One region of the Streptomyces sp. NPDC058221 genome, then DNA from elsewhere that is predicted to be linked to it. Evidence: predicted binding sites of a transcription regulator. Region 1 holds the regulator's gene; the other holds the start of a gene.
What was found. Region 1 encodes HspR, which represses chaperone genes until heat shock. Its sites were predicted from a motif close to TTGAGNNNNNNNNNCTCAA; they were not measured.

Region 1 (15,362 bases):
AGCCGGTGCCCCGCGCCTCCACACCCTCACCCGTCACGGAGACGCCGGTCGCGGAAACACCGGCAGCCGAAACGCCGGTCGCGGAGTCCCCGCCGGGGCCGCCCGCCGGCTCGGTGAGCCGCAGCGCGCCCCGATAGGTGATGGTGTGGCCGCCGATCCGCACCTTGAGCCGGCCGGCCAGCGGACCAGCGGACGCGTCGGCGTCCTGTTGAAGCCCCGGCACGCAGCGCGCGACCCGGGCAGGATCGGCCAGCGTCCGCCGAAGGACAGGGACCGGAACCGGAACGAACACCTCATGCTCCATGGAAACCGAGCCTACTCAGCCCCGGCCATCTCGTCAGCGCTTCCGCTGCTCCGGAGCCACCCGCCACCGCCCCGCCGCGAACGGCCCCGCGGCTCCCCGCACAGGCCCCGCTCACGACTCGTCCCAGTACCTCGGATGCACCAGCGTCGAGGGCGGCAGGCCCGGAAGCCGGCCCGTCTCGGCCCGCCGGCCCGCCTCCCGGAGCTCCGGCACCGTCAGGGACTTCAGCTCCGGCGCCTCCGGGTCCAGACCGAGCGCCGGGGCCCGGCCGAGCCCGCCCAGTACGAACCCCCAGCCGTGCACCTCGGTGGCCCGGCCCGTCGCCCGGCCCGTCGCCCGGTCACGGTCCGGGCCCGCCGTGGAACGGGCGTACCGTCCGCTGATCCGGTAGGGGCGGGTGTGCAGCCCCGCAGCCCGCATCGACGCCTCGACCGTCCAGTAGGTGTGCGGCCGGCCGAGCGGCGGCCCCCCGTGCACCACCAGCCGGCCGCCCGGCGCGAGGGCCTCGGCGACCAGGCCGTAGAACTCCGCCGAGTAGAGCTTCGTACTGGCCGAGATCCCCGGATCCGGCAGGTCCGAGATCACCGCGTCGAAGGGGCCGTGCGGTGCGCGCAGCCAGCTGAACGCGTCCCCGGCCACGGCCGTCAGCCGCGGGTCCCGGTACGCGTGCCCGTTCAGCGCCGACAGCGCGTGGTCCGTACGGGCCAACCGGGTGACGGCGGGATCCAGCTCCACCACCGTGACGCTCCGCACGCCGGGGTAGCGCAGCACCTCGCGGGCCGCCAGACCGTCGCCGCCGCCCAGGATCAGCACCCGCGCGTGCGGCCCGTTCATCACCGGGTGGACCAGCGCCTCGTGGTACCGGTACTCGTCGCGCGAGCTGACCCGCAGCCGCCCGTCCAGATAGAGGTCCAGCGAGCTGCGGCCGGCACCGGTCAGCACCACCTCCTGGACGTCGGTCTGCATCGCGACCCGCACCCGGTCCCCGTACACCGCACGCCTGGCGGCCCGCTCGAAGTCGTCGGCCAGCACCGCGGCCGTGGCCAGCACGGCGATCACCGTCACATTGACCGCGATCAGCAGCCACCGTGAGCGGCAGCCGAGATCCCGCCGGAACACCCACAGCACCAGCGCCCCGCCCGCCGCCGCGTTGACCGCGCCGGTGAACAGCGCCCCGGTGAGCTGTCCGAGCATCGGCAGCAGCAGGAACGGGAACGCCAGCCCGCCGACGAGCGCCCCCACGTAGTCCGCGGCGAAGAGATCGGCGACGGCCCCGCCCGCGTCCTGCCGGTCGACCCGCTGGATCAGTGTCATCAGCAGCGGGATCTCCGCACCGATCAGGATCCCGATCGCCAGCGAGAACCCCACCAGCGCGTACCGCGACTCCCCGATCCAGGCGAACGTCGCGTAGAGCACCAGCGCGGAGGAGCCGCCGATCAGGGCCAGCAAGGCCTCGATCAGTCCGAAACCGACCGCGGCCCGGCTGCATAAACGTTTCGCGAGAAGTGAGCCGATCCCCATGGCGAAGACCATCACCGAGAGCACGACGGACGCCTGGGTGACGGAGTCACCGATCAGATAGGAGGCGAGCGCGACCAGTTCGAGCTCGTACACCAGACCGCAGGCGGCGCAGACGAAGACCGCGGCCAGCACGAGATACCGGCCGGTCCTCGGCCGTACGGGAAGCCGCGCCGCGCCCCCTCGCAGCGACACCTGCTGGTCGATCATGCCGCGAACGCTACGTCACTGACACCTCGCCGCCTGTCACCCACAAGGGTGTAAGTGACTCATCCGCAACGGAGTTGGCCCCCGTCACAGCACAGCTGCCGGCATCCGCACACCCACGCGGGTGCGCGTCACCACCAGTTGCCCTTCCTGGGGGTACGCGTGCCAGGTGCGCCACCGCACCTGGCCCTCGGTCCGCTGGGCGAGCATGGCGGTGAAGGCGTGCGGGCTGCCCGGGAACGTCCCGGCCAGACCGTGCGGATGGTCGGCGACGAGCGCCAGGAGCTCCTGCGCACGCCCCGCGAACGAGCCCGCACCGAGCTTCTCGACGCGGGCCGCGAACTCGTAGTCCCAGTCGCCGAGCCGCTTGGAGACACCGAGAGGCAGCGGTGTGCTGCTGCCCGGCATACAGGCGACGGTTTCGGAACAGCTGCCGCGGTCCTCCTCCAGGAGCACCTGGTGGGAGGCGCCGAGCAGGCGCAACTGGAGTTGGGCACCGTCGAGATGGAGATCGAGCACGGCGAGCGCCGGGAGCGGTTCGCGCCCCAGCGCCCAGGCCAGATCGGCGGCACGGGTGTCGGAATAGGCCGTATGGAGGGTCGTGAGCATGGGTCGGCTCCGCAAACACGCATGGACACATGGACAGGGGACGCCCCCGACGTGATGCACGTGGGAGGTGGGAAGCGCCCGATCAGGTCCAACTGGGGTCCGAGGGCTGAATGTTCTCTGCAACGAGGGAATCACGAACTAAGCCGCACTCGCAGTGTTTTTACCCAACTTGGAGGGGTTTCCATCCCCTCGGGGGCCTTCCGGTTCACCTGTTCACCGGCGACTCGCCGTGCGGCCCAACAAAAAGGTGTCCGGCGGGAGTTAGGACCGGATCCGAAAACCCCGCCCACCCCGCCGGACACCTCCACCGGCACCGGGCCTTCATGCGCCTGCCCGGTCGCGGACCAGCTGCCCCGTGTCAGCTGCCTCCGCCGCATCCGCCCCCGCCACCGCAGGAGGAACCCCCGCCGCACGAATGGCCACCGCCGCACGAGTGACCACCGGAGTGGCCGCCGGAGTGGCCCCCCGAGTGACCGCTGCCGCACGACGAGCCGCCCCCGTCACCCGCCCACCAGCTGCCGCCCGCCGCACCACCGGCCGCACCACTGCGGCGGCCCCGGCTCTTCCCCCGGCTGCCACTGGCCGCCACCGCGGACACGAACACCCCGATGGCCACGACCACGAGCACCACCACGAGCACTTCCTTCACGGACCTCACGTCCTTCCGTTCCCCCGAAGCGAGTCCCCCGCTCCGCACCGGTTCCTGCGTGCAGGAGGGATGCCCCCGCCCCCGTCAGGTCAAAGCAGACTTGAGCAACTCCAGAGCTTCCGCGCAGGATGGCGGTCATGACACAGGGACGACCACTGCTCAACCGCCGCCTCGCCGAGTTCGGCACGACGATCTTCGCGGAGATGTCCGCGCTGGCCGTCCGCACCGGCGCCATCAACCTCGGCCAGGGCTTCCCCGACACCGACGGACCCGAGGATGTGCGCGAGGCCGCGGTCCGTGCCCTGCGCGCCGGGCACGGCAACCAGTACCCGCCGGGCCCCGGTGTCCCCGAGCTGCGCACCGCGATCACCGACCACCAGCAACGGCGCTACGCCCTGACGTACGACCCGGACACCGAGGTCCTGGTCACCGCGGGCGCCACCGAGGCCATCGCCGCCTCGATGCTGGCCCTCCTGGAGCCCGGTGACGAGGTCATCGCGCTGGAGCCGTACTACGACTCGTACGCCGCCTGCATCGCCATGGCGGGCGCCACCCGCGTCCCCGTCACCCTGCACCCCGAACCCACCACCGGCAGCTACCGGCTGGACCTCGACGAACTGCGCGCGGCCGTCACCCCGCGGACCCGGCTGCTGCTCCTCAACACCCCGCACAACCCCACGGGCACGGTACTGACCCGCGCGGAACTCGCCGCCATCGCCGAGCTGGCCTGCGAGCGCGATCTCCTCGTCGTCACGGACGAGGTCTACGAGCACCTGGTCTTCGAGGGCGAACACCTGCCGCTGGCCGGCTTCCCCGGCATGCGCGAGCGCACCGTCACCATCAGCTCGGCCGGCAAGACGTTCTCCTTCACCGGCTGGAAGGTCGGCTGGATCACCGCGAGCCCCGAGCTGGTGACGGCCGTCCGCTCGGCCAAGCAGTTCCTGACGTACGTCTCCGCAGGGCCGTTCCAGTACGCGGTCGCCGAGGCACTGCGGCTGCCCGACAGCTACTTCGACGCGCTGCGAGCGGATCTGCGGGCCAAGCGGGACCTGCTGAGCGGCGGGCTCACCGAGGCCGGCTTCCAGGTCTACCGCCCGGCCGGCACGTATTTCGTCACCACCGACATCCGGCCACTGGACAGCAGCGGCGACGGCTTCGCCTTCTGCCGGTCGCTGCCGGAGCGGTGCGGGGTCGTGGCCGTCCCGAACGCGGTCTTCTACGACCACCGGGAGCAGGGCGCACCCTTCGTGCGCTTCGCCTTCTGCAAGCGCACCGAGGTACTGGCGGAGGCGGTCTCCCGGCTGAAGGGCCTGTAGGACCGCGGCCGCAGCGCCCACAACAGAGCCCGGCGCGGGGGACGGTCCGATGGGACCGTCCCCCGCGCCGGGCTCGGCAGTGCGTGCTGCGGCTCAGGCGTCCGGAGCGGCCGGCTCCGCGCCGTCCGTCTTCTCCTCGGCCGGGGCCAGGCCGAGGCGCTCCAGCAGCCACTTGTCGAACTCGATCGAGGCCCGCACCCAGCTGACCGTCGAGGAGACGAAGTGCTCCAGGCTGACGCCGGTGCCGATGAGCATCTGCGCCTCACCGATCAGCCGCACCGAGGTGGCGGTGTCCTCGGAGCCCTCCTCGGGCTCGTGCGTGTGCGTGTAGACCTTGGGCCACAGGGTGCGGCGGTTCCAGTCGTCGATCGCGTCGAGGAGGACCGGGCGCTGGTCCGTGTCGTGCGGGCGGTCGTAGAACGTACGGACCGAGAAGACCTGCTGCTCGCCCTCGCCACGGAACATGAAGTACGTGCGGAAGTCTTCCCACGGCGCGGCGAGGTCACCCTCGTCGTCGACGACGTACTTCAGCTCCATCTGCTCCAGAAGCTGCTTGACGAGGTCCTGGTCAGGGACGACGGGGCCCTCCGGTCCTGCCGCCTGCGGTTCGGGCTGGCCCCCGAAGTTAGGAATCGAGGACGGATCGATGCTCACCGTAATTTCCCTTCGTGCGGTTGGCTGCCATCCTCTCCCATGCCGGGCGGGGCATGGCAAGCGGGAACGGCCCCGATCCGCCACAAGCTGATATCCAGCCGGTGCGGACCGGGGCCGTCGTTGCGCCAAGTGCTCCGGTCAGGTCGCCGCGCCGACGATCAGGCCGTCGCCGACCCGGTCCACCCGGACCGTGTCGCCGTCCGTGATCTCGCCCGCGAGGATCTCCTTCGCGAGCCGGTCGCCGATCGCCGTCTGGATGAGGCGGCGCAGCGGCCGGGCACCGTACGCCGGGTCGTTGCCCTCCTCGGCCAGCCAGGCCAGGGCGGCCGGGGTGACGTCGAGGGTGAGCTGCCGGTCGGCGAGCCGCTTGGCCAGCCGGTCGATCTGGAGGCCCGCGATATGGGCGAGCTCGTCGCCGGACAGCGCGGAGAAGACCACCAGGTCGTCCAGCCGGTTGAGGAACTCCGGCTTGAAGGATGCCCGTACGACGTCCATGACCTGGCGCTTCTTCTCCTCGGGCTTGGTCAGGGGATCGACCAGGTACTGGCTGCCGAGGTTGGACGTCAGGATCAGGATCGTGTTGCGGAAATCCACCGTCCGGCCCTGTCCGTCGGTGAGCCGGCCGTCGTCGAGGACCTGGAGCAGGATGTCGAAGACCTCGGGGTGGGCCTTCTCCACCTCGTCCAGCAGGACGACGCTGTACGGGCGGCGGCGGACCGCCTCCGTGAGCTGGCCGCCCTCCTCGTAGCCGACGTACCCGGGCGGGGCGCCGACCAGCCGGGCCACGCTGTGCTTCTCGCCGTACTCGCTCATGTCGATGCGGACCATGGCCCGCTCGTCGTCGAAGAGGAAGTCGGCGAGGGCCTTCGCCAGCTCGGTCTTGCCGACGCCGGTCGGACCGAGGAAGAGGAACGACCCGGTGGGCCGGTCGGGGTCGGCGATTCCGGCCCGGGTGCGGCGCACCGCGTCCGAGACGGCCTGCACGGCCTCGGTCTGGCCGACCAGGCGCCGGCCCAGCTCCTCCTCCATGCGCAGCAGCTTCTGGGTCTCGCCCTCCAGCAGCCGGCCGGCCGGGATGCCGGTCCAGGCGCCGACCACATCGGCGATGTCGTCGGGCCCGACCTCTTCCTTGACCAAGGTCTCCTTCGGCTCCTTCGCGGCTTCCTCCTCGGCCTCTGCGGCCTCGGCCAGCTCCCGCTCCAGGCCGGGGATCTCCCCGTACAGCAGCTTGGAGGCGCTGTCGAAGTCGCCGTCGCGCTGGGCCCGTTCGGCCTGTCCGCGCAGATCGTCGAGGCGCTCCTTCAGCTCACCGACCCGGTTGAGGCCCTGCTTCTCCTTCTCCCAGCGGGCGTTGAGGCCGCGCAGCTCCTCCTCCTTGTCGGCGAGGTCGCGGCGGAGCTTCTCGAGACGCTGCTTGGAGGCGGTGTCCGACTCGTTCTTGAGCGCCAGCTCCTCCATGTGCAACCGGTCGACGGCGCGCTGGAGTTCATCGATCTCGACGGGCGAGGAGTCGATCTCCATGCGCAGCCGGGAGGCGGCCTCGTCGACGAGGTCGATGGCCTTGTCGGGGAGGAAGCGGGAGGTGATGTAGCGGTCCGAGAGGGTCGCGGCGGCGACCAGCGAGGAGTCCGCGATCTGCACCTTGTGGTGGGCCTCGTAGCGGCCCTTGAGTCCGCGCAGGATCGCGATGGTGTCCTCGACGGACGGCTCCGCCACCAGCACCTGCTGGAAGCGGCGCTCCAGGGCCGGGTCCTTCTCGATCCGCTCGCGGTACTCGTCGAGCGTGGTGGCGCCGACCATCCGCAGCTCGCCACGGGCCAGCATGGGCTTGAGCATGTTGCCCGCGTCCATGGCGGAGTCGCCGCCGGCGCCCGCACCTACGACGGTGTGGAGCTCGTCGATGAACGTGATGATCTGGCCGTCGCTCTCCTTGATCTCGGAGAGGACGGTCTTCAGCCGCTCCTCGAACTCACCGCGGTACTTCGCGCCCGCGACCATGGCGCCCAGGTCCAGCGAGACGAGCCGCTTGTTCTTGAGGGACTCCGGGACGTCCCCCTTGACGATGCGCTGGGCGAGGCCCTCGACGACGGCCGTCTTGCCGACGCCGGGCTCACCGATCAGCACGGGATTGTTCTTGGTGCGGCGCGAGAGCACCTGGACGACGCGACGGATCTCCTGGTCGCGGCCGATGACCGGGTCGAGCTTCCCCTCGCGGGCGGCCGCGGTGAAGTCCGTACCGAATTTCTCCAGGGCCTTGTACTGGCCCTCCGGGTCGGGTGTGGTCACCCGGCGCCCTCCCCTGCTCTTCTCGAATGCGTCCAGCAGCCTCTTCGCACTGGCACCCTGCCCGTCGAGGATCTCACCGGCACGGCCTCCCTCGGCCGCTACGCCGATCAGCAGGTGCTCGGTGGAGATGTAGTCGTCGCCGAGCTCCTTCGCCCGCTTCGCCGCGTCGGAGATGACGGCGAGCAGCTCGCGGTTGGGCTGCGGCGGTGCGACGGTCGACCCGGTCACGCTGGGCTGCGCGGCCAGCAGCTGTTCCGTCTCGGTCCTTACGACGATCTGGTCCGCCTCGACGGCGGCCAGCAGATCGACGATGTTCTCGTTGTCCTCGCCCGAGAGCAGCGCGAGCAGCAGATGCCCCGGGGTCAGATCGGGGTGCCCGTCCTTCACGGCCCTGCTGGTGGCCGCGTTGATGGCGTCCCGGCTCCTGTTGGTCAGCTCGGCGTCCACGTGCGCTTTCTCCTCCTTGCGATGACTGGCCCGTACTCACTTCTGACACGATCAACGTGCACAAAGTTGAGTCTATTCCACTCAAGGCAAAAACGGTGCCCGTTCCCGCACCGTTCCGGGCCCATGCTCCGAGTGAACCGGCCCCTCCGGCCGCCCGCCACCGCAGGGCGCCCTCCGCGCTTCTACGCTGGCCCCATGGCAGTCGACGTACGCAGTCCCGGGCCCGAATACCTCGCCTTCTGGCGCGAGCACCACCTGTGCACCCTCACCACGCCCCGCCCCGACGGCACCCCGCACGTGGTCCCGGTGTGCGTGACGTACGACCCCGAGGCCGGCCTCGCCCGCATCATCACCAACAGGAAGAGCCGCAAGGTCGCCAACATCCTGGCCGCGGGCCCGGAGGGCGCCCGCGTCGCGGCCTGCCAGGTGCACGGACGCCGCTGGGCGACCCTGGAGGGCGTCGCCAGGGTGCGTACGGAGCAGGACAGGGTCGACGACGCGGTGCGCCGCCACACGGAGCGCTACGGGCGCACGCCGTCGCCCAATCCGGACCGGGTCGCCATCGAGATCACCCTGGACCGGGCGCTCGGCCGGGGCTGACCGCCGGTCGCCGGCCGGGACGACCGCACACGGACAGCACAACGGCGCCACCGTGTTCAGGTCACGGTGGCGCCGTTGTGTGGGGGAGTGTCTGAGCGACGTGGAACGACGGGGGATCGCTCAGGCACTGCGGGGGGTGGCGGCGATGGCTTCTGGGGCGAACAGCTGATGGTCACGCTGTGCGAGATTCACAAAAATCATGTCGTACCGAACGGCACAGCGGACGGGCTGCGGTGCGCCACGCGGTTTGCGCAGGCAACGGTAGGCGCGAACCTCTCCGTCGTCCTCCCGTGCGACGACGACCGGGTCACCGAACAGAGTGACCATCAACGAATCACCACGGTGGGGGAGTGCCGTGACGAGGTCGATGAAATGCCACCCTGAGCGGTAGGCGGTTGCCATCTCGCGCCGGAAGGTCCGGTCGTCGGGCGGGGTGGTCATGTCACGCGCCCACGACGGTCGTCGGGCCGGAACCCCACGTGATATCGCCGTGCGCGTCCGCCGGTACGGCGTTCCCCCACGTGATGTCGCCCTTGGCGTCCTCCGGTGCGACTTCCCACGTGATGTCACCGGAAGCGATAGCGCTCGCGACGCCACTCGACGCCGTCTCCGGCGCAACGTTGCCCCAGGTAATGTCAGTGGCGCCCAGCACGCTGTAGGCCAAGGCCCCCGCAATCGCAGTGGCAAGCACCGAGCGAAGCATTCGCTTATACATTTCGGCTTCGTCCTCACTTGATGGGTCATCTCCCCCGCACATAAGACGATGTCTCACCCAAGGACACGAACACCACTGGGTCGATGCATCATGTTCCTGCTGGTTCAAGAACATGGGGGGGAGAGATATAGTGTCAAATGGAGTGAATCCGGGACATCCTCATGGGATCACCGAACTGTGCGACGCAGGGCAACGCCTTTATGCCAGTGCACTGCGAACCGGCCGGATACCTCGCTCAGAGGTTGCCCCCGCGCCATGCCTGATGGACTTCGCCCTCCTGCACCCGGACCCCGACGACCCTGCCTGGCTTCGCCCGGTACCTCCGTCAGCCGCACTTGCGCAGCGACTCCACCCCATCGAGCGGGAGATCCAGGACCGACGACGACGCTCGCTCGAACTGACGGATTCCTTCGAGCCGTTCATGGACATCAGCGCCCAGGACGCTCCGACCACGCACGCCATCACCGTGCTGGAAGGCACGGCCAGGATCAATGCAGCGATCGATGTCGCGACAGCCGAGTGCACCACTGAGGTCCTGACCATCCAGCCGGGCGGTGGGCGCAGCGAACTCACACTCAGCAAGGGCGTCGAACGCGGCCAGGCCGTGATCGACCGCGGCGTCAGCATCCGCACGCTGTATCAGCACACGGTTCGGCACCATCACGGGACGTACGCCTACGCCGAGCGCCTGGCGGAGGGAAAGGTCGAGATCCGCACCCTTGAGGAACTCGTCGAGCGCATGCTCGTGTTCGACCACACCGTGGCCTTCATCCCGGCCCAGGAAGATGCGGAAGTCGCACTCGAGCTGCGCCATCCCGGCCTGGTCGCATACCTCACGAGGGTTTTCGAGCAACTCTGGCAGCGCGCTACTCCCTTGCTGGAAGACGTCCGGTACGACCCCACCCCCGCAGGCATCAGCGGCGTCCAACGCTCCATCGCCCAACTCCTCGTGGAGGGGCACGTGGATGACTCGATTGCCCGCCGCCTCGGCATGAACGTACGCACCTGCCGAACCCATATCGCCAAACTGAACGCCGCTCTCGGCAGCAAGAGCCGGACCCAGCTCGGCTTTCTGATTGCCCGGTCAGGAATCCTGGAACAGGATTCCTGACCGGCACCCGCGAGATCCCCGCCCCCGGGCCAGGCGTGACCGCGCAACGGGGGAGATTTGTGGCCATGCCCTGATACAGACCGGGAGGGTTCCCGGCCCCCCGGCACCTCCACACTGCCTCGGCCGATACGCTGCCGCCACCGTCATCTTGTTGCACTGCAAAGAATGGGGGGGTCCAGATGGGAACGGAAAAGGGCATAGCAGACCACGCGCACAGCAGCACCGAGTTGTGCGAGCCGGGGGTCAGGCTCTACTCCGAAGCCCTGAGTCAGGGGCGCATTCCACGGGCCGACATCGCACCGGCCCCCTGCCTCATCGAGATGGCGCTGCTCCACCCCGATCCAAGCGATCCGACGATGATGTGCCCCGTCCCCCCGTCCGCCGCCCTGGCGCACCTGCTCCAACCCATCACCCGCGATATCCACGAGAAAGTGCGACGCAGCGCAGCGCTGGTCGAGGCCTTGGCGCCCTTGGCGACCATCGCAAGCGAGGACCCCAGCCTCTCCATCACGGTGCTGGAAGGCAAGGTCTTGATCGACTCCGCCCTCCAGGAGGCGGCAGCCGCCGCCGAGACAGAGGTTCTGACAGCTCAGCCGGGCGGTCACCGATCGCCGGAACAGATCCAGCAGGGTCTGGCCAACGGCCTGTCAGCCGTGGGCAGAGGAGCCCGGCTCCGCCACATCTATCAGCACCCGGCCCGCTACAGCTCTCCCGTGAGGGACTATCTGAAGCGGATGCCACCCGGCCAGGTGCAGGTCAGAACGATGGAACAGACCATTGACCGGCTCATCATCTTCGACCAGGCGGTGGCCTTCATTCCGGCGACGGCCGACCGCGGTGTGGCTCTGGAGATCCGGCATCCCGCCCTGGTCCGCTACCTGGTGCAGGTGTACGAGGTCCTGTGGGTTCAGGCCACTCCGATAACTGAGCAATTGCAGACAACGCCCCCCGGCACCCCGGTGACAGCCGTGCAGCTCAGCATCGCCACGCTCCTGACCGAGGGGCACCACGACGAGGCCGTGGCCCGCAAGCTCGGAATCAGCATCCGCACCTGCCGCGCCCACATCGCCAAACTCATGCACACCCTCGGCGCCACCAGCCGCACCCACCTCGGCGCACTCCTCGTCCAGTCCGGCATCACGGAACGCACCGGGAAATGACACCCCCACCCACTCACGCTCATGGCGACCGCCCGTTGTGCGACGCGGCTGTCCGCCTCTACACCGAGGCGCTGAGCCAAGGCCGCATCCCACGGACCGCCGTCGAGGCCGCGCCCTGCCTTCTCGGGATGGATCTGCTCCTGCCCGACCCACTCGACAACCGGCATCTGTGCCCCGTACCGCCCTCCGCGGCCCTCGCGCACCTGCTGCACCCCGTCGCCCAGCAGCTCCTCGACCAGGTACGGGCTTCCGACCTACTGGCGAAGTCACTGCTCCCACTGGCTTCCCTCAGCAGCGATACACCCCGACTCGGCATCGACGTCCTCGTCGGTTCCTCCACCATCCAGGCGGCCATCGACCGTTCTGTGCGGGAGGCCGATGACGAGATCCGCACCCTTCAGCCAGGCAGCACGCGGTCACCCGAGATCCTTCGGACGGCACTCTCCAGCACCGCGCCCACCGTTGAGCGAAGCGTTCGGCTGCGCCACATCTATCAGCACTCGGCTCGCTACAGCCCGGCCCTCAAGGTGTACGTGGGCCAGCTGCCCAGCGGCCTCCTCCAAGTCCGCACCATGGAGCAGGCCATCGACCGCCTCATGATCTTCGATCACACCGTCGCCTACCTCCCCGCCACCCCGGACCGAAGCGCCGCCCTGCAGATCCGCCACCCCGCGCTCGTCCACTACCTGGCCCACGTCTACGAAACCCTCTGGGCGGGCGCCACCCCCTTCACCCAGACCCTGCCGACCGCCGTCCCCGGCACCCCTGTCACCGCTGTCCAGCACAGCATCGCGCGCCTCCTGGCCGAGGGATACGCGGACCGGACGGTCGCCGACAAACTCGGCATCAGCGTCCGCACCTGCCGCGCCCACATCGCCAAACTCATGCACACCCTCGGCGCCACCAGCCGCACCCACCTCGGCGCGCTCCTCGTCCGCTCCGGCATCGCCGAGTCCGCGGCCCCGCTCGCACACGGAGAAGCCCGTCACCCCTGAGGTTCCGGGGTGACGGGCTCCGTCCACGGGTCGTCCGACCCGTTCAGTCCTTCGGCCGCTTGGGCCGCCAGACCACCAGTGCGCTGGTCTGCTGCACATCCTGATACGGCACCAGATCGCGCCGGTACGAGGCATGCACCTGCGCCTCGCGCTGCTGCAGCGCAGCGTCCGCCCCGTCCACGGCCGCCGAGAGCTCGGCGATCCGCTGCTGGAGCGCCGCGACCTGGTTCTCCAGCTCGATGATGCGCTTGATACCGGCGAGGTTGATGCCCTCGTCCTGCGACAGCTGCTGCACGGTGCGCAGCAGCTCGATGTCGCGGGCCGAGTAGCGCCTGCCGCGCCCGGCCGAACGGTCGGGAGAGACCAGGCCGAGGCGGTCGTACTGGCGCAGCGTCTGGGGATGCAGGCCCGAGAGCTGGGCCGCGATCGAGATCACGTACACCGGGGACTCATCGGTCAGCTGGTACGGATTACGCCGGCGGCCGTCCATCTCAAGCTCCCTTCGCTGCCTGGAACAGCTCCGCCCGCGGGTCCTGGTCCGCGGTGGCCTTGCGATAGGCCTCCAGGGCGTCCCGGGCGTCCGTGCCCAGGTCCTTGGGGACCGCCACCTCCACGGTGACCAGCAGGTCGCCGCGGCTGCCGTCCTTGCGCACCGCACCCTTGCCGCGGGCGCGCATGGTGCGCCCGTTGGGCGTGCCGGCCGGCAGCTTCAGGGTGACCGGCGGTCCGCCGAGCGTGGGCACCTTCACCTCGCCGCCGAGCGCCGCCTCGGTGAAGCTGACGGGCACGGTGACCGTGAGGTTGTCGCCCTTGCGGCCGAAGACCGGGTGGGCGTCGACGTGGACGACGACGTAGAGGTCGCCGGCCGGTCCGCCGCGCTCGCCCGGGCTGCCCTTGCCGCGCAGCCGGATCCGCTGGCCGTCGGAGACGCCCGCCGGAATCCTGACCTGCATGGTGCGGGAGGACTTCGCCCGGCCGCTGCCCTTGCAGACGTCGCAGGGGTCCTGGGCGATGAGGCCCCGGCCCTTGCAGTCCACGCAGGGATCGGTGAGCGAGAAGCCGCCGCCGGTGCCGCGCGAGACCTGTCCGGTGCCGACGCAGGTCGGGCAGACCCTGGGGGTGCCGTTCTTGTCGCCGGTGCCGGAGCACGCCTTGCAGGGTGCCTGGCTGGACATCCGCAGCGGGACCGTGGCCCCGTCGACCGCCTCGGTGAAGCTGAGCGTCACCTCGGACTCGATGTCCTGGCCGCGGCGCGGCTGCACCCGGGTGCCGGTGCCGCCACCGCGGTTGAAGAGGCCGCCGAAGACATCGCCCAGGCCGCCGCCACCGCCGCCGCCGAAACCACCGGCTCCGCCGCCCTGGCCGCCGCCCGGGGCTCCTCCGAAGAGGTCGCCCAGGTCGAAGTTGAAGTTGCCGCCGCCGCTGCCGGGGCCGGGGCGGAAGCCACCGTTCCCGAAGAGGGCGCGGGCCTCGTCGTACTCCTTGCGCCTCTTGGTGTCACCAAGGACGTCGTTGGCCTCGGAGATCTCCTTGAAGCGCTCCTCCGCCTTGTTGTCACCCTTGTTGGCGTCCGGGTGGAACTCGCGCGCGAGTTTCCGGTACGCCTTCTTGATCTCGGCGTCCGTGGCGTCCTTGGGGACGCCGAGAACCTTGTAGTAGTCCTTCTCGACGAAGTCCTTCGTACTCATCGACGTCCCTCCTTCCGGACGACCGGCCCGGGGCCTCCCGATCGGATCATGCCGGACTCGTGGAGTCCGGCATGATCCGGGCGATCGGCCCCGTCGGCCGGGCGGTGTACAGCCAAGTGGTCGGACAGAATGTCAGACCTCCTCGCCGCCACCGCTCTCCTCGTCGGCTGCCTGCTCCTCGTTCGCGTCCTTCGCGGCCGCCGGCGCCGCCCCCGGCTGGGGTTCGGCCACCGCCACCCGTGCGGGACGGATGGTGCGCTCGCCGATCCGGTACCCAGGCTGCAGGATCGCCACGCAGGTCGTCTCCGTGACATCCGGCGCATACGAGTGCATCAGGGCCTCGTGGATCGTCGGGTCGAAGGGCTCGCCCTCCTTGCCGAACTGCTGGAGGCCGAGCTTGGCGACGACCGTCTCCAGCGATTCGGCCACCGACTTGAACCCGCCCACGAGCTCGCCGTGTTCCCGGGCCCGGCCGACGTCGTCGAGCACGGGCAGGAGCTCGGACAGGAGACCCGCTGCTGCGACCTCCTTGACCGTGACCCGGTCCCGCTCCACGCGGCGGCGGTAGTTCTGGTACTCGGCCTGGAGCCGCTGGAGGTCGCCCGTGCGCTCGGAGAGCGCGGTGCGGACCTGGTCCAGCTGTGCCGTCAGGCCTGCTGTCTGGTTCGCGTCCCCGGCGGGGGCCGCCTCCTCCTCCGAAGAGGGGGTGGCGGCCTCCGTCCCGGCGTCGTCAGAGGTGGCGCCGGAGGGGACGTCGGGCTTCTCCTCGAAGCCCGGAGTCTCCTCGGTCACGCCGCACCGCCCTTGGTGTCCTTCTCGTCGTCGACGATCTCGGCGTCGACGACGTCGTCCTGTCCGTCACCCTGGGCCTGCTCGGCACCCTCGGCGCCCGGCTGGCCGTCGGCCTGCGGACCGCCCTCGGCCTGGGCGTTGGCGTACATCGCCTGGCCCAGCTTCTGGGAGACGGCCGCGACCTTCTCGGTGGCGGTACGGATCTCGGCGGTGTCCTCGCCCTTGAGCTTCTCCTTCAGCTCGGTGAGCGCCTCTTCCACCTCCGTCTTCACGTCGGCGGGGACCTTGTCCTCGTTGTCCTTGAGGAACTT
Region 2 (15,362 bases), on a different contig from region 1:
GCGGTCGTCCTGGGTGACGCCCTCGTCCTGTGTCTGGACGGGCAGCCCGGTGACGGGGTCGGTCCGGGTGACCGGCTCCTTTCGGGGGACGGCGAGCGCGGCGAGCAGCAGCCCGCGGGCGGCGGAGGCGTGCTCGGTGGCCTGGCCGAGCGCGAGCGGGGTGCGACCCGACCCGGCGGCGCGCGGCGGGGTCTTCTCCGCGAGGTCGTCGGCGAGGCCGTGGAGCTTGGCGATGACCTCGGAGTACGAGTGATGGGCCTCCAGCGCCGAACCCTTGCCGCTGACGGCGTCGCGCCGCAGCGAGGGGATGGTGGAGAGGTCGCGGCGCAGGGTGGCCGGGGCCGCGGTCTCGATCTCGTCGACCTGCTGGTCGACGCGTGTGCTCCGGCTGCCGGCGGTCCCGCCGGGCTTGCCCTCCCGGCCGGCGGCGATGTAGGCGGTGACCTCGTCGCGCTCGTCCGCGAGGGAGTGCGCGAGCGCGACGGCCTGCTGGTTCAGCTCCGCGAGGGTGACCAGCCGCTGCGAGTCGTTCAGCTCCGAGGAGGCGGTGAGGGCAGCCGGGGCTCCCGCGGCTATGACCGTGATCCCGACGACCGCGACTCCCGCCACCAGCCGACTGCGTACCCGCACGGGGCGCCCGCCTTCAGCCGGCGCCGAAGGCGCCGCCTCGGAACCGCTGTTCTTGCCGCCCATGCTCCGAGGCCGCTTCTTCTGCACCGGTGCTCGCAATCTTGACTCGTCCGCCCTTGAAGCAGAGGTGACGCACGGCCACATGAACGAGCGCCCCGACCCCTGGTACGGCTTCCGACCATTCCAGTGCTTTTGAGAAGGGGGCGCGCATCAACCGCTCCGCCACTCGAACGAGTGAACAACACTCCGGAGTTGACGAACAAGTCTCCCCCGGCGCCCCCGACGGCACACCTGGACACCTGGCTGGAACTTCGGGTCAGGCTTTGGCAGGATGCCCGCCCGCACCCGGGGCGGAGCGATTCCTTCCGCGCCAGCCGACCGTCTGACCTGCTGGTACAGACCGATCCCGGGCCCGTGCGGGCCCGGTGAAGGCGTCGTGCAGACTGACCGCATGCGTATGGAGCTCGCCACCGCCGCCGGCATTCCGGGGCGCCCGAACGAGGACTGGGCCGCCACCGTCCTCCCCGCTTCCGGCCAGGGCGGGGGGCTGGTACTGCTCGACGGGGTCACCCCACCGCAGGGGGACGACGGTTGTGCACATTCGGTCCCATGGTTCACCGCACGGCTGGGCGGCGCCCTGGTCGAACTGTCGGGTTCGCGCCGGGATCTGACCCTGCAGGAGATCCTCGCGGAGTCCATCCGGCGCACCGCCGACACACACCATTCCCTGTGTGACCTTTCTCACGTACGCACTCCACAGGCAACCGTCGTGATGGCGCGTTGGAGCGAGACCGAGGTCGAACACCTGGTCCTCTCCGACTCGGTGCTCCTTTCCGAGTCACCGGACGGGACGGTGCGCGCCCTGCTGGACGACCGGCTCGACCGGCTGCCGCCGGGTTCGCTCGCCTCCGACGCCATCGCCGACGCACAGGTCCGGAACAAGGAGGGCGGCTTCTTCACCGCCGCCGCCGACCCGGACGTCGCCCACCGTGCGGTGACGGGGCGTACGCCCCGCACCGAGGTCCGGGCCCTGGCCGCGATGACGGACGGGGCGAGCCGCTGGACGGAGATGTTCGGCGAGGGCGACTGGACGGCCTGCCTCGGGGTGCTGCGCAAGGAGGGGCCGCAGGGGCTGATCGACCGGGTCCGGGCCCTGGAGGACGCGGACCCGGGCCGTTCGCGGCTGCGCGGCAAGACGCACGACGACGCGACGGCGGTCTACGTGGAGCTGTGAGCCGGACGGCTGCCCGCCGGCCCGTTCCGGAGCTGCGGCCCGGCGCCCGGACGCAGCGGGGCGCACCGGCGTCACACGGCGGCCGCCCACTGCGGGGCGCGCCGCCCTCAGTCCTCCGCGCGGGCGTTCAAGTGGTGCAGCAGCCGGGCCAGTTCCGCCACCTCGGCCCGGTCCCAGTCGGCGAGCTTGCGGACATAGCGGTCCCGGCGGGCATCGCGGACGCGCCGGAAACGGTCCAGACCCTCGTCGGTGAGGCGGACGAGGAAGGCGCGACCGTCGACCGGATCCGGTTCACGTGCCACCAGTCCGAGGTTCTCCAGGGCGCGCAGTTGACGGCTCATGGTGGCTTTGCCGACGCCGAAGTACGAGGCGAGATCCGTGGCACGCTGCTGTCCCGCCGACTCCAGCCGCACGAAGAGTCCGTAGGCGGCGGCCTCCAGCTCCGGGTGCACCTCGCGCGCCATTTCGCCGGAGTTCGCCCGCGCACGGCGCAGGAATACCGCCAACTCGAGCTCCAGGGCAAGGAATTCGTGGTCCACACCACTCCCCCCGGCTGCGCCGGGTTCACTCCCTCTTTCGCTCCCGTGCACGTCAACACCCCTCATGAGCTTTCCTGCCGAGATAAGTTTCTTTCACCGCTGGTCATCGCCGCAGCTCCGCCAGTATTTCGCAGGAGTAGACCAACGGCACCGCCCAGGCCCCCTTCCGCAGCACGGGTCTACGTGCGTAGCGTCATGCATGGCATGTTCACAACATGACATGCCTCCAGGGGCCCGTGCGCCGGTCCCCGGGTCAGCAGATCCCCCCACTGAAGCCTCGGAGGCACGCCATGCCCGTGCACAGATCCGGCTCCAAGACATCCCGTCGCTCACGCCTCGCCGCCGCGGGAACCCTGCTCGCAGCACTCTCCCTCCTCATCACCCTGCCGGGCGCCGCCGGCGCCGCGGGCAACCCGGCCACCGGAGATCCCACGAAGCCCGCCCGAGGGTCGGCCACCATGGGAATGGGCGTCGTCGCCCACGACGGCCAGGGCGGACTGCCGCCCGAAAGCCGCGCCGCGCAGACCGAGGGCGTGGACGTCAGCGGCCACCAGGACGCCGTGAACTGGGCGGCCCTGTGGAGCAGCGGCGTCAAGTGGGCCTACGTCAAGGCCTCCGAGGGCACGTACTACACGAACGAGGACTTCACCCAGCAGTACAACGGCTCGTACAACGTGGGGATGATCCGCGGCTCCTACCACTTCGCCACTCCGGACACGACGAGCGGCGCCGTCCAGGCCAACTACTTCGTGGACCACGGCGGCGGCTGGTCCAAGGACGGCCGGACACTGCCGGGCGCGCTCGACATCGAGTGGAATCCGTACGGCGACCAGTGCTTCGGCAAGACCCCGGCCGCGATGGTCGCCTGGATCCGCGACTTCGTGAACACCTACAAGGCGCGCACCGGACGCGACGCGGTCATCTACACCGCGACGAGCTGGTGGCAGACCTGCACGGGCAACAACGCGGGCTTCGGCACCACCAACCCGCTCTGGGTGGCCCGTTACGCCTCCACCGTCGGCGCCCTCCCGGCCGGGTGGGGCTTCTACACGATGTGGCAGTACACCTCGACGGGCCCCACGGTCGGCGACCACAGCCACTTCAACGGCGCCCTGGACCGCGTACAGGCACTGGCCAACGGCTGAGCCGTTCCGCCGCCGGCTGTCCGGCACACCGTTTCCGCAGAAGAGCCCGGCGATGCACCCGTCGCCGGGTTCTTCCCGTCCCTCACCCCTGACCAGGGCGTTCACCCTCGGAGGGATCACACCGTCTTCTATGCACTGCGTGTATACACGGCGTGTATAGTCCTCCCAGGACGCACGCGGTGTGCGCCGTCAGCCACGAGGGAGTGACCTGCCGTGCCCAGTAGGACGAAGTCGATCGGTGCCGGGTTGGCCGTCGCTCTTGTGACAGGCCTCACCCTGACGCTGAGCGGCTGCTCGATGGAGACCACCGCCCCCGGCTCCGCACGGGCCGACGCCGGCTCCGACTCCAAGGGCTCGTTCGGCCCGGTGGACTGCCGCAAGGCCAAGTGCATAGCCCTGACCTTCGACGCGGGCCCGGCCGAGGACACCCCCCACCTGCTGGACGTCCTCAAAAAGGAGAAGATCCACGCGACCTTCTTCCTGCTGGGCAAGAACCACGTGAAGAAGCACCCCGACACCGTCCGCCGCATCGAGGCCGAGGGGCACGAGGTGGCCAACCACACCTGGTCGCACGAGGTCCTGACGGACAAGAAGCCCGCGCAGATACGCGCCGAGCTGGAGAAGACGCAGGACGCGATAGCGGCGATCACCGGCAAGAAGCCGCGGCTGATGCGCCCGCCGCAGGGCCGCACCGACGACACCGTCTCCAAGATCAGCAAGGATCTCGGGCTCTCCCAGATCCTGTGGAGCGCCACCGCCAAGGACTACTCGACGACCGACTCCGCGCTGATCAAGAAGCGGATACTCGACCAGGCGGGCAAGGACGGCATCATCCTGCTGCACGACATCTACAAGGGCTCGGTGCCCGCGGTGCCGGGCATCATCGACGCGCTGAAGAAGCAGGGCTACACGTTCGTGACGGTGCCCCAGCTGATGGCGCCCGCCGAGCCGGTCCCGGGGACCATCTACCGCCCGTAGGACCTCTCGTACGCGAAACGGCCCGCCTCCCCGCGAAGGGGATGCGGGCCGTCCGTACCGGCCGCGCCCGTGGTGCCACGCCCGTCACTGTGTGGCGCCTACGCGGCGGCCGGGATCCTCCGCTCCGCCAGGGCCGAGGCCGGTGCGAGGGCGATCTCCAGCACTTGGCGGACGTCGGTGACCGGGTGGACCTCCAGGGTCTCCAGCACCTCGGCCGGGACGTCGTCCAGATCCGCCTCGTTGCGCTGCGGGATCACCACGGTGGTGATGCCCGCGCGGTGGGCGGCCAGCAGCTTCTGCTTCAGACCGCCGATCGGCAGCACCCGTCCGGTCAGCGACACCTCACCGGTCATCGCCACATCCGTACGGACCAGCCGTCCGGAGAGCAGCGAGGCCAGCGCGGTCGTCAGGGTGATGCCCGCGCTCGGGCCGTCCTTGGGGACAGCGCCCGCCGGGAAGTGGATGTGCACGCCCCGGTCCTTGAGGTCCGCGACCGGCAGCTCCAGCTCCGCACCGTGCGAGCGCAGGAAGCTCAGCGCGATCTGCGCGGACTCCTTCATGACGTCGCCGAGCTGGCCGGTGAGGGTCAGTCCGGACGCACCGGTCTCCGGGTCGGCGAGGGAAGCCTCCACGAAGAGCACATCGCCTCCGGCTCCGGTCACCGCGAGTCCGGTGGCCACGCCCGGCACCGCGGTGCGGCGCTCAGCCGGGTCCTGGGCGGACTCCGGGACGTGGTGCGGCCGCCCGATCAGACCGCGCAGGTCCTCGTCGGTCACCGTGAACGGCAGCCCCCGGTCGCCCAGTTCGTGCTGAGCGGCAACCTTGCGGAGCAGCCGGCCCACGGCCCGCTCCAGGTTCCGGACACCGGCCTCCCGGGTGTACTCGCCGGCCAGCTTCCGCAGCGCCGACTCGTCGAGAGCGACCTCGTCCGACTCCAGACCGGCCCGCTCCAGCTGGCGCGGGAGCAGATGGTCACGGGCGATGACGACCTTCTCGTCCTCGGTGTAGCCGTCGAGCCTGACCAGCTCCATCCGGTCGAGCAGGGCCTCAGGGATCGCTTCCAGAACGTTGGCGGTGGCCAGGAAGACGACGTCACTGAGGTCGAGTTCGACCTCCAGGTAGTGGTCGCGGAAGGTGTGGTTCTGCGCCGGGTCGAGCACTTCGAGCAGTGCCGCGGCCGGGTCGCCCCGGAAGTCGGAGCCGACCTTGTCGATCTCGTCGAGCAGGACGACCGGGTTCATCGAACCGGCCTCCTTGATGGCCCGGACGATGCGTCCTGGAAGCGCGCCGACGTAGGTACGCCGGTGCCCCCGGATCTCCGCCTCGTCCCGGACACCGCCGAGTGCGACGCGGACGAACTTGCGTCCCATGGCGTGCGCGACGGACTCGCCGAGCGAGGTCTTCCCGACGCCGGGAGGGCCGACCAGGGCCAGCACGGCGCCACCGCGCCGGCCTCCGACCACACCCAGTCCGCGGTCGGCACGACGCTTGCGCACCGCGAGGTACTCGGTGATGCGCTCCTTCACGTCCTGCAGGCCCGCGTGTTCGGCGTCGAGGATCTCCTGGGCGCCCTTGATGTCGTAGGCGTCCTCGGTCCGCTCGGTCCACGGCAGTTCGAGGACGGTGTCGAGCCAGGTCCTGATCCAGGAGCCCTCGGGGCTCTGGTCGGAGGAGCGCTCCAGCTTGTCGACCTCCTTGAGCGCGGCCTCGCGGACGTGCCCGGGAAGGTCTGCCGCCTCGACGCGTGCCCGGTAGTCGTCGGACTCGTCGCCGGAACCGGGTTCACCGTTGAGCTCGGAGAGCTCCTTGCGTACGGCGTCGAGCTGGCGCCGCAGCAGGAACTCGCGCTGCTGCTTGTCGACGCCCTCCTGGACGTCCTTGGCGATGGACTCGGCGACGTCCTGCTCGGCGAGGTGTTCACCGAGCCACTGGATGGCGAGCTTCAGCCGGGCGACCGCGTCCGCGGTCTCCAGCAGCTGCACCTTCTGGGCGGTGGTGAGGAAGGGTGAGTATCCGGAGTTGTCGGCGAGCGCGGAGATGTCCTCGATCTGCTGGACCCGGTCCACGACCTGCCAGGCGCCGCGCTGCTTCAGCCAGCTGGTGGCGAGCGCCTTGTACTCCTTGGCCAGCTCGGCCGCGGAGCCGGGAAGGGGGTCGGGGGCCGATGCGTCGACCCGGGTCCCCTCCACCCAGAGCGCGGAACCCGGCCCGCCGGTCCCGGCGCCGATCCGGACCCGGCCCCGGCCCCGGATGAGCGCGCCGGGGTCTCCGTCGGACAGCCGCCCGACCTGTTCCACGGTGCCGATGACACCGATCGCGGTGTAGGTGCCGTCGATGCGCGGAACGAGCAGCACCTCGGGCTTGCCGCCGCCCTCACGGGCTGCGGCCTGAGCGGACTCCACAGCGGCGCGCACGTCGGTGTCGGACAGGTCCAGAGGCACCACCATTCCGGGCAGTACGACCTCGTCGTCGAGCGGCAGCACAGGCAGGTTGAGCGGTGTGACCGCATTGGACTCGGTAGCCATGATCTCCCCTTCGGCAGTCAAGTTGAGCTATGCAGACTCAATGCTTCTGAGTCGCTCAATGTTCCCCGGGGTGTGTTCGCTGTGAGCGATCACGTGAGCGGCTGCCTCTGTGGCTGCCTCTGCCGGCCTCTGTGCCCTGGTCCAACGCCGGACGGGGCCTGCGTAGTCCCCGCGCCGGTTCCGCCGTGCTCCTCCGGGCTGCCCGGGTCGTGTCCGGGCGTACGAAATCCCCTGGAAGGCCTCGGCGGCGCCGGACAGGATGGCGCCATGAACGATGTCGCACCTCCCTCGCATGCCCTGCTGGTCGTGGACGTCCAGAAGGCGGGCGTGACGGGCGATCGGGCGGTGCCCGGCGCGGCCGGGCTGCTGGGGCGCACGTCGGAACTGATCGCACGGGCCCGCCGCGGCGGCGCCCTGATCGTGCATGTCCAGAACGACGGCGCACCGGGCTCGGGCGACGAGCCGTACACACCGGGCTGGGCGCTGCACCTTCCCGTGCGCACGGGCCCCACCGAGGTCGTGATGCGAAAGACCAGGGACGACGGCTTCGCGGGCACGTCCCTCGGGGAGCTGCTGACGGGAGCCGGTGTCGAGTCGCTGGTGGTGTGCGGGGTGATGTCCGAGATGTGCGTCCAGGCCACGGCCCGCACCGCTCTGGCCCTCGGCTACCGGGTCGTCCTCCCGTACGACGCCCATGCGACGCAGGACATCCCGGCCGCGCCCGGCATAAGCGCCGCCGTACCGGCCGCCGTGGTGTCCCGGGTCGCGGCATGGGCGATCAGCGGCGATGCCGAGGTCACCGTGCCGGCCCCGGATGTGACGTTCACCGCGCCGTCACGTCCGCGCTGAGGCCCGAAAAGCATTCGGCACGGCCCGGCCCGACGGGGCAGAGTGCGTGCATGAGCGAAGACCGAGGGCTGGAACGGGACGGCACGATCGCACGGGAGGGCTCCCTGGACCGGGTGCCCGCGCCGTTCGCGGCGGTCGTGGCCGCGGCCCGTACCCGCGTCACCGAGGTCTTCGGCCCCGACCGGCTGGACAGCGCCTACGTCTACGGCAGCATTCCGCGCGGCACGGCCGTCCCCGGCGTCTCCGACCTGGACCTGCTGCTCGCCCTGCGGGACCGGCCCACCGGTCAGGACCGGACCGACGCGGACGGGATCGAGGCCGCGCTGGACGCCGCGTTCGACACCATCGACGGGGTCGGCATCGTGCTGGACGGCGCGGACACACTGCTCAGCGAGCTCGAACGCCACGACGGCGGCTTCTTCGTCGCCTGCCTGTGCACCCCGCTGCTCGGCGACGACCTCGCCGCACAACTGCCGCGTTACCGGCCGACCTCGCTGCTCGCCCGCGAGACCAACGGCGATCTGTGCCTGCTGCTCCCGGGCTGGCACAAGCGGGCCGCCGAGGCCACCACGGACGCCGAACGCCTCGCCATGAGCCGCGGCGTCGCCCGCCGGATCGTCCGCACGGGCTTCACCCTGGTCATGCCGGAGTGGGGCGGCTGGACCAGCGATCTGGCCGAGTCCGCCGAACTGTTCGCCCGCTACCGCCCGGACCTGCCCGAACGGGCCGATCAGATGCGGCTGGCCGCCCGCACGGGCCGAGCCCCGACCGCCGACCCGGCGGTCCTGTCGATGCTCGTCGACGACCTCGCTCCGTGGCTGGCGGCCGAACACATCGCGGTGCACGGCGAGAAGGCCCCGAGACCCTGACCGCGTTCGCCGGCCCGGTACGTGAACCGAGCAGGGTGCGGCCTCCGATAGAGGAGGTGTGAGCCACTTGCGCCCCTCGGGGGACGAACCGACCGACGAAGCGCTGCTGCGCGCCGTCGCACAGGGGGACACGACGGCCCTGGCCGCTCTCTACGACCGGCATTCCGGCTGGCTGCTGGCCCGGCTGAACCGGCGGTGCGCCGACGCGGAGACCGTACGGGAGGTACTTCAGGACACCTTCGTCACGGCCTGGCGCTCGGCCGGTTCGCACCGGGGCGCCGAGGCCGGCGGCTGGCTCTGGGTGATCGCCGCCCGCCGGCTGGTCGACGCGCAGCGGACCCGGGCCAGGACCGAGCGGGTGGCACGGGCCGATCACACCGACGGCGACCGGTGGGCGGCTGCCGTGCCGTCCGCCGAGGACCGGGTGCTGGCCGGTCTCGAATACGGCGACGTGGGCGCCGCGCTCGACCGGATCTCGCCCGAGCTCCGGGAGGTCCTGCGGGCCACGGTCATCGACGGGCTCACCACCCGGGAGGCCGCCCGGCTGCTCGGCATACCGGAGGGGACGGTCAAGACCCGGGCCTCGCGGGCCCGTCGCGAACTGCGGACCGCGCTGGACCGGCTGACTGCGGAGAACGGCCCCCTTGGAGGCACGGCATGACGGTCTGGCACGTGGGCAACGAACTGGCCGGGCGGTACGCCGCCGGCACCGCCGCCGAGACGGACGCCTGGTCCCTGGAGAAGCACGTCGAGTCGTGTGCGCGCTGCGCGGCCCGGGTGTCGGCGTCGGTACGCGAACGGGGGGGCGCGGTACCGCTGCTGGAGGGGGTGCGGACGGCGGTGCTGGCTGCGGTGGCGGCGGAACCGGTGCGGGGTCCCGTGCGGGGACGGGGCCGGACGCTCATGCGGTGGCCGGGGCCGGCCGGCCGGATCGGGCGGGTGCTGTGGGCGGCCGGGCCCGCTCTGCGGGGGGCGTGGGCGGCTGCGCTGGTGCTGGTCGCGCTCGGGGCCGTCGTGCTGGCGTACGGGGGCGGACTCGGCTCCACGGCCCGGCCGCTGCTCCTGGTCGTCGCGCCGGTGCTGCCGCTCGCCGGGGTCGGCGTCTCGTACGGGCGCTCCGGCGACCCGATGCACGAGATCACCACCACGGCTCCGGGCGGCGGGCTGCGGCTGTTGCTGATCAGGACGGCGGCGGTACTCGCGGTGGCCGTCCCGGTGCTCACGCTCGCCTGGGCGGTGCTGCCCGCGTCGGCCGGCGGTCCGGGGGCCGTGGCATGGCTGCTGCCGGGACTGGCCATGACGCTGGCGGCGCTGGCGCTGGGCAGTTACCTCGGCTGCCGTACCGGCGCCTCGACGGTCGCCGCGTGCTGGGCCGCGGCCGTCCTCGTACCCGCCGTCGGGACGCGGACCTCGGGGTTCGGCGAGCCGCTGGCTGCGGCCGCCCGCTACTTCGCGGGGCCCGCCGCGCAGAGCGTCTGGGCGGCAGCGGCCGTGTTCTGCGCCGGGCTGCTCGCCCTGCGCCGCAGATCCTTCGACCACCTGGAGAAGTCATGAGCGTGATCGCGTGAGCAGCACAGTCAGCGTGACCGGCCTGACGGTCCGGTACCGCCGTACGACCGTCCTGGACGGCATCGATCTCGACTTCGCGCCCGGCGTGCACGGACTGCTCGGGCCGAACGGCGCCGGGAAGACCTCGCTGATCCGCGTGGTGTCCACGGCCGCCGCGCCGGCCTCCGGACGGGTCGAACTGCTGGGCAGCGAGGTCGGTGCGGCGGCGCACCACCGCAGCCGCGCGGCGGTCCGGCGCAGGCTGGGGTATCTGCCGCAGGAGTTCGGCTTCTACCCGGGGTTCACCGTCCGCGAGTTCGTCGCCTACGTGGCCTGGCTCAAGGAGATGGACGGGGCGCGGATCGCGGCGGCGGTGGAGCGTGCGGTGGACCGGGTGGGTCTGACGGACCGGATCGACGCGCGGATGAAGACCTTGTCGGGCGGCATGGTGCGGCGCGTGGGCATCGCCCAGGCGATCGTCAACGAACCGGATCTGCTGCTGCTCGACGAGCCGACCGCCGGTCTGGACCCGGAGCAGCGGGTCGAGTTCCGCACGCTGATGCGGGAGCTCGGCGAGCGCGCCACGGTGATCCTCTCCACGCATCTCGTCGAGGACGTGGCCACGGCCTGCGCCGATGTGACGCTGGTCGAGGCGGGGCGGGTCGCGTACCGGGGGACGACGGCCGAGCTGTCGGCCCTCGGCGGCGGGAACGGCGAGGGCGGTGACGGGGGGCTGCTCGACGGAAGCCCGATCGAGCGCGGCTACACCGCCGCCCTGCGCGCCCACCGTGAGACGGCGGCCGCCCGATGACGACGACCGGCACCCTCGCCCCCGAGCAGCAGGACTCCCCCACTCCCCGGCCCGCCCGGTCGCCCGGCGCGTACCGGCCGACGCTCCACGTGCTGCGGACCGAGCTGCGGCGCGGCATCGCGCCGTGGACGGGTGTCTGTACGGCGGTCATCCTCGGCGTCAGCATGGCGACCACGGCCGACAGATGGCAGGGCGGCTGGGGCGAGACCCAGGGACATCTCCACGCGGCCGCCTCGCTGCTCGCCGGTCCGATGGTGGCGGCTGCCGCTTGCTGGCAGGGCGCCCGCGAGCACCGACGCTCGACCGACGAACTCTGGCTCTCCACTCCGCGTGCCAGGTCCGCGCGGGTCGTGTTGGCCGCGCTGCCCGTCGCGCTCTGGGCGGTCGCCGGCTATCTCCTCGTGCTGGCCGCCTCTCTGCTGGCCACCTGGCCGTACGCCGGGAGCGGCAGCCCGTTCCCGTCCTTCGCCGTCGTGAACTGCGCCTTCCTGCTGGCCGTCGGGCTGCTGGGGTTCGTCGTCGGCCAACGCTGCCGTTGGCGGCTGGCCGCTCCCGCCCTTGCCGTGGTGCTGTACGTCGTCCTCGGCGTACCGGACTACTCGGAGTGGCCGGCGCGGTACCTCGATCCGGCCTTTCAGTACTACCTCAGCGGCTCGCTGCCCGTGTGGTGGTTCGCCCCGGCGATGGTGGCGTGGACCGGCGGGCTCGGCCTGGCCGCGCTGGTCTCCCACGCGGCCAGGCGCAAGCGCCTCGTCCTCGTGCCGCTCGCCGTGGCGGCGGCCGTCGCACCGTTCATCGCGCTCACGGGCCCCGGCCTGCTCCCCCCTGATCCCGCCCGCGACCGCCTTGTCTGCACGGACGGCACTCCGCGGGTGTGTCTGAACGGGCTCGACGCGGCGCTGCTCCCACAGGCCTCCCAGGCACTGTCCGGGCTCATCGAGCGGCTGGACGAGGTGCCGGGAGCACCGGTCGGGTACGTGGGTCACGAGGTCCGGGAGGGATCCGGCGAGATCCAGCTGTCGATGCCCGCCCGAGGCTGGGGGATCGTGCGCGACCGGCTGAGCAAGCCCGAGGACTTCGTCTGGCAGGCGGCCGCATCGATGACCTTCGAGCGCCGGGAATGCCCGGACTCCTCGGGGGCCAAGAAGCCCGGCGGCTCGGACGACTCCGGCCGGGTCATGGATACCGACGACGCCGTCACGAACTGGCTCGCCGGCCGGCGCGCCGTGCAGCCCCCCGGCGCGGAGAAGAGGCCGCTGTTCCGCCGCCTCGAAGCCATGCCCGCCCCCCAGCGCCGCGTCTGGCTCGGCCGCTACCTGGCCACGCGCAAGAGCTGCGACCCGTCGGAGGTACCCGTCCTGTGAACGCCACCGCCGACGCCGCACCGAACCAGTCCGCCCTCCGGCCCGAACTGCCCCTTCTCTACATCCGCTCCCGCGGCCTCCCCCGTACCGTCGCCGCACTGGCCTGCGTCGTTCTCCTCGCGGCCTGGGCCGCCGACTGGCTGGAGGACCAGCCGGGCTTCGATCACACCGCCCGCGTCCCCGTCCTCGTGCTGGCCCCGCTGCTGGTGTCCGCGGCGGTCGGCACCAGCCTGTACGCCGCAGCCGACGAGCTCGACCGGACCGCGGTGCGCCGCTGGTGGCCGCGGCGGCTCACGCATCTGCTCGCGCTCACCCTCCCGGCCGCGGCGGCGCTCGCGCTGGCCGTCCCGGGGCATCCCGAGGCGTTCGGCGCGCCCGGCATGGTCCGTAACGTGCTCGGCGCGAGCGGGGTGGCGGCCGCCTCCGCCGCCCTGGTGGGGGCCCGGCTCAGCTGGCTGCCGATGACCGTCTACTGCGGTGCGGTGTACCTGGCCGCGCCGCGCACCCCGGGTGGCGCGGCCGCCCTGTGGGCCTGGCCGATGCAGCCGGGGCCGCAGGCGGGGGCCTGGTTCGTGGCGTTGCCGGTGTACGCGGTGGGGGCGGCGCTGTTCGCGGTGCGCGGGGCCCGCACCGAGCGCGGCTGACCGAATCGGTCCGCCCACGCCCACCCCCGTGCCCGATCGGGCAATCCATTGGCCCGGCGGCTGCCCGGCGGGCCAGGATGGGGCTGACACCGACCGGCGGTGACACCCATCGACATCCAGCGGAGACCAGCGCCATGCACCACACCTTCGGCCCCGACGCCCTCGCCCCCGTCACCCTCGACCGCCGCGAGGGACCGTACGGGGAGGTGGTCCTGCGCAGGCGGGGCGACAACTTCGAGATCATCGCCAACGGGTGCTTCCTGATGGACACCTCCGACGGGCGCTCCGAGCGGCTGCTGATCGACGCCGCCCTCGCCGCGCTGCCCGCCGGGCGGACCGCCCCGGCGGTGCTCATCGGCGGGCTCGGGGTCGGTTTCTCGCTCGTCCGGGCCGCCGCCGAACCCCGCTGGGGGCGGATCGCGGTGGTGGAACGGGAGCAGGCCATCGTGGACTGGCACCTGGCCGGGCCGCTGGGCGGGATCTCCGGGGCGGCGCTCGCCGATCCGCGGACCGAGGTCCTGACGACGGACCTCGTCGCCCATCTTCGTACGACTACGGACCGTTACGACGCACTGTGTCTGGACATCGACAACGGCCCGGACTGGACCGTCACCGACGACAACGAGAACCTCTACTCGCCGGCCGGTCTCGCCGACTGTCACCAGCGGCTCACCCCCGGCGGGGTGCTCGCGGTGTGGTCCGCACAGCCGTCCGCCATGTTCGAACAAGCCTTGCGGAATGCCGGATTCCAGGTGGTTCGAACCGAAGAGGTAGGCGTTGCCCGAGGTGTGCCCGACGTGGTCCATCTCGCAATTCGAGCAGCCTGAGACCCCCCGCCGGGGTATGCGGGCCCCGGGACGCCCGGGTGCCAAGCGCCACAAGAGCGACACTCCGCGGCCTTTGCGCGACCAACGCGCTCCCGTGTCCTTGCACCCTGCGTAGCCGGAAGCCGCCCGCTGCCTTTACGCTGCTTGCCGATAGCGGGATCTCCCACGAAATTCACAAGCGAAAACCGTGCGTCCGGGGGAATGGCCCCCGTGAGAGCGGGCAGGGGCGGGGCGATGGAACAGACACACACCACCCACAACGGTGTCGCGGCCACCCCGGGCGCGCAGCGCCGGGTGCTGGTGGTCGAGGACGAAGCGACGATCGTCGATGCCATTTCCGCCCGACTGCGGGCCGAGGGCTTCCTGGTGCAGACCGCGCTCGACGGCCCCGCGGCCGTGGACGCGGCGGAGGCCTGGCAGCCGGATCTGATGGTGCTCGACATCATGCTTCCCGGTTTCGACGGGCTTGAGGTCTGCCGACGCGTGCAGGCGCAGCGCCCGGTGCCGGTGCTGATGCTGACCGCCCGCGACGACGAGACCGACATGCTGGTCGGCCTCGGGGTCGGCGCCGACGACTACATGACCAAGCCGTTCTCCATGCGTGAGCTGGCGGCCCGGGTGCACGTCCTGCTGCGCCGGGTCGAGCGGGCCGCGCTGGCCGCCGTGACGCCGCGCAGCGGCATACTGCGACTCGGCGAGCTGGAGATCGACCACGCGCAGCGCCGGGTGCGGGTGCGTGCGGACGACGTCCATCTGACGCCGACCGAGTTCGACCTGCTGGTCTGCCTGGCCAACACGCCGCGTGCGGTGCTCTCCCGGGAGCAGCTGCTGGCCGAGGTCTGGGACTGGGCGGATGCCTCGGGCACCCGCACCGTCGACAGCCACATCAAGGCGCTGCGCCGGAAGATCGGCGCGGAGCGGATCCGTACCGTGCACGGCGTCGGCTACGCCCTGGAGACCCCGGCGCCATGACCCCCGGACCGGGGCTGCGGCCGTTCTCGATCAAGGCCAAGCTGGGCACGCTCGTCGTCGTCTCGGTGTTCATCACGACCGGGCTGCTGATGGTGGCCCTGCGCACCCGGACCGAGCTGCGGTTCATCACGGTGTTCTCGGTCATCGCGACCCTGCTGATCACCCAGTTCGTGGCTCACGGTCTGACCGCGCCGCTGGACGAGATGAGAGCGGTGGCCCGGTCGATCTCGCACGGCGACTACACCAGACGGGTGAGCGGCGCCGACCGGCGTGACGAGCTGGGCGACCTGGCGCAGACGATCAACCTGATGGCGGACGATCTGGAGGCCGTCGACCGGCACCGCAAGGAGCTGGTGGCGAATGTCTCACACGAGCTGCGCACACCCATCGCGGCGCTGAGAGCCGTGCTGGAGAACGTCGTGGACGG

Region 2: a site for HspR is predicted at 7,074-7,092, ahead of lon (endopeptidase La). Genes of this name have one in related genera too.

The regions. Positions count from the first base shown of each region.
Region 1 is NZ_JBHVWF010000050.1:16,173-31,534, reverse strand. Features, by position in the region: gene ACFVW8_RS18020 (SRPBCC domain-containing protein) at 1-304, opposite strand, end outside; gene ACFVW8_RS18015 (polyamine aminopropyltransferase) at 416-2,032, opposite strand; gene ACFVW8_RS18010 (DUF2617 family protein) at 2,117-2,638, opposite strand; gene ACFVW8_RS18005 (pyridoxal phosphate-dependent aminotransferase) at 3,425-4,603, shown strand; gene ACFVW8_RS18000 (YbjN domain-containing protein) at 4,697-5,257, opposite strand; gene clpB (ATP-dependent chaperone ClpB) at 5,396-7,990, opposite strand; gene ACFVW8_RS17990 (pyridoxamine 5'-phosphate oxidase family protein) at 8,186-8,590, shown strand; gene ACFVW8_RS17985 ((2Fe-2S)-binding protein) at 8,711-9,031, opposite strand; gene ACFVW8_RS17980 (5'-nucleotidase) at 9,033-9,281, opposite strand; gene ACFVW8_RS17975 (helix-turn-helix transcriptional regulator) at 9,568-10,416, shown strand; gene ACFVW8_RS17970 (LuxR C-terminal-related transcriptional regulator) at 10,596-11,576, shown strand; gene ACFVW8_RS17965 (LuxR C-terminal-related transcriptional regulator) at 11,573-12,571, shown strand; gene ACFVW8_RS17960 (heat shock protein transcriptional repressor HspR) at 12,615-13,061, opposite strand; gene dnaJ (molecular chaperone DnaJ) at 13,063-14,259, opposite strand; gene grpE (nucleotide exchange factor GrpE) at 14,392-15,051, opposite strand; gene dnaK (molecular chaperone DnaK) at 15,048-15,362, opposite strand, start outside.
Region 2 is NZ_JBHVWF010000005.1:31,479-46,840, reverse strand. Features, by position in the region: gene ACFVW8_RS03250 (nitrate- and nitrite sensing domain-containing protein) at 1-717, opposite strand, end outside; gene ACFVW8_RS03245 (protein phosphatase 2C domain-containing protein) at 1,082-1,864, shown strand; gene ACFVW8_RS03240 (MarR family winged helix-turn-helix transcriptional regulator) at 1,972-2,469, opposite strand; gene ACFVW8_RS03235 (lysozyme) at 2,694-3,548, shown strand; gene ACFVW8_RS03230 (polysaccharide deacetylase family protein) at 3,846-4,526, shown strand; gene lon (endopeptidase La) at 4,625-7,051, opposite strand; gene ACFVW8_RS03220 (cysteine hydrolase family protein) at 7,319-7,900, shown strand; gene ACFVW8_RS03215 (nucleotidyltransferase) at 7,951-8,769, shown strand; gene ACFVW8_RS03210 (RNA polymerase sigma factor) at 8,828-9,430, shown strand; gene ACFVW8_RS03205 (hypothetical protein) at 9,427-10,323, shown strand; gene ACFVW8_RS03200 (ABC transporter ATP-binding protein) at 10,334-11,128, shown strand; gene ACFVW8_RS03195 (hypothetical protein) at 11,125-12,492, shown strand; gene ACFVW8_RS03190 (hypothetical protein) at 12,489-13,136, shown strand; gene ACFVW8_RS03185 (spermidine synthase) at 13,271-13,963, shown strand; gene ACFVW8_RS03180 (response regulator transcription factor) at 14,198-14,935, shown strand; gene ACFVW8_RS03175 (ATP-binding protein) at 14,932-15,362, shown strand, end outside.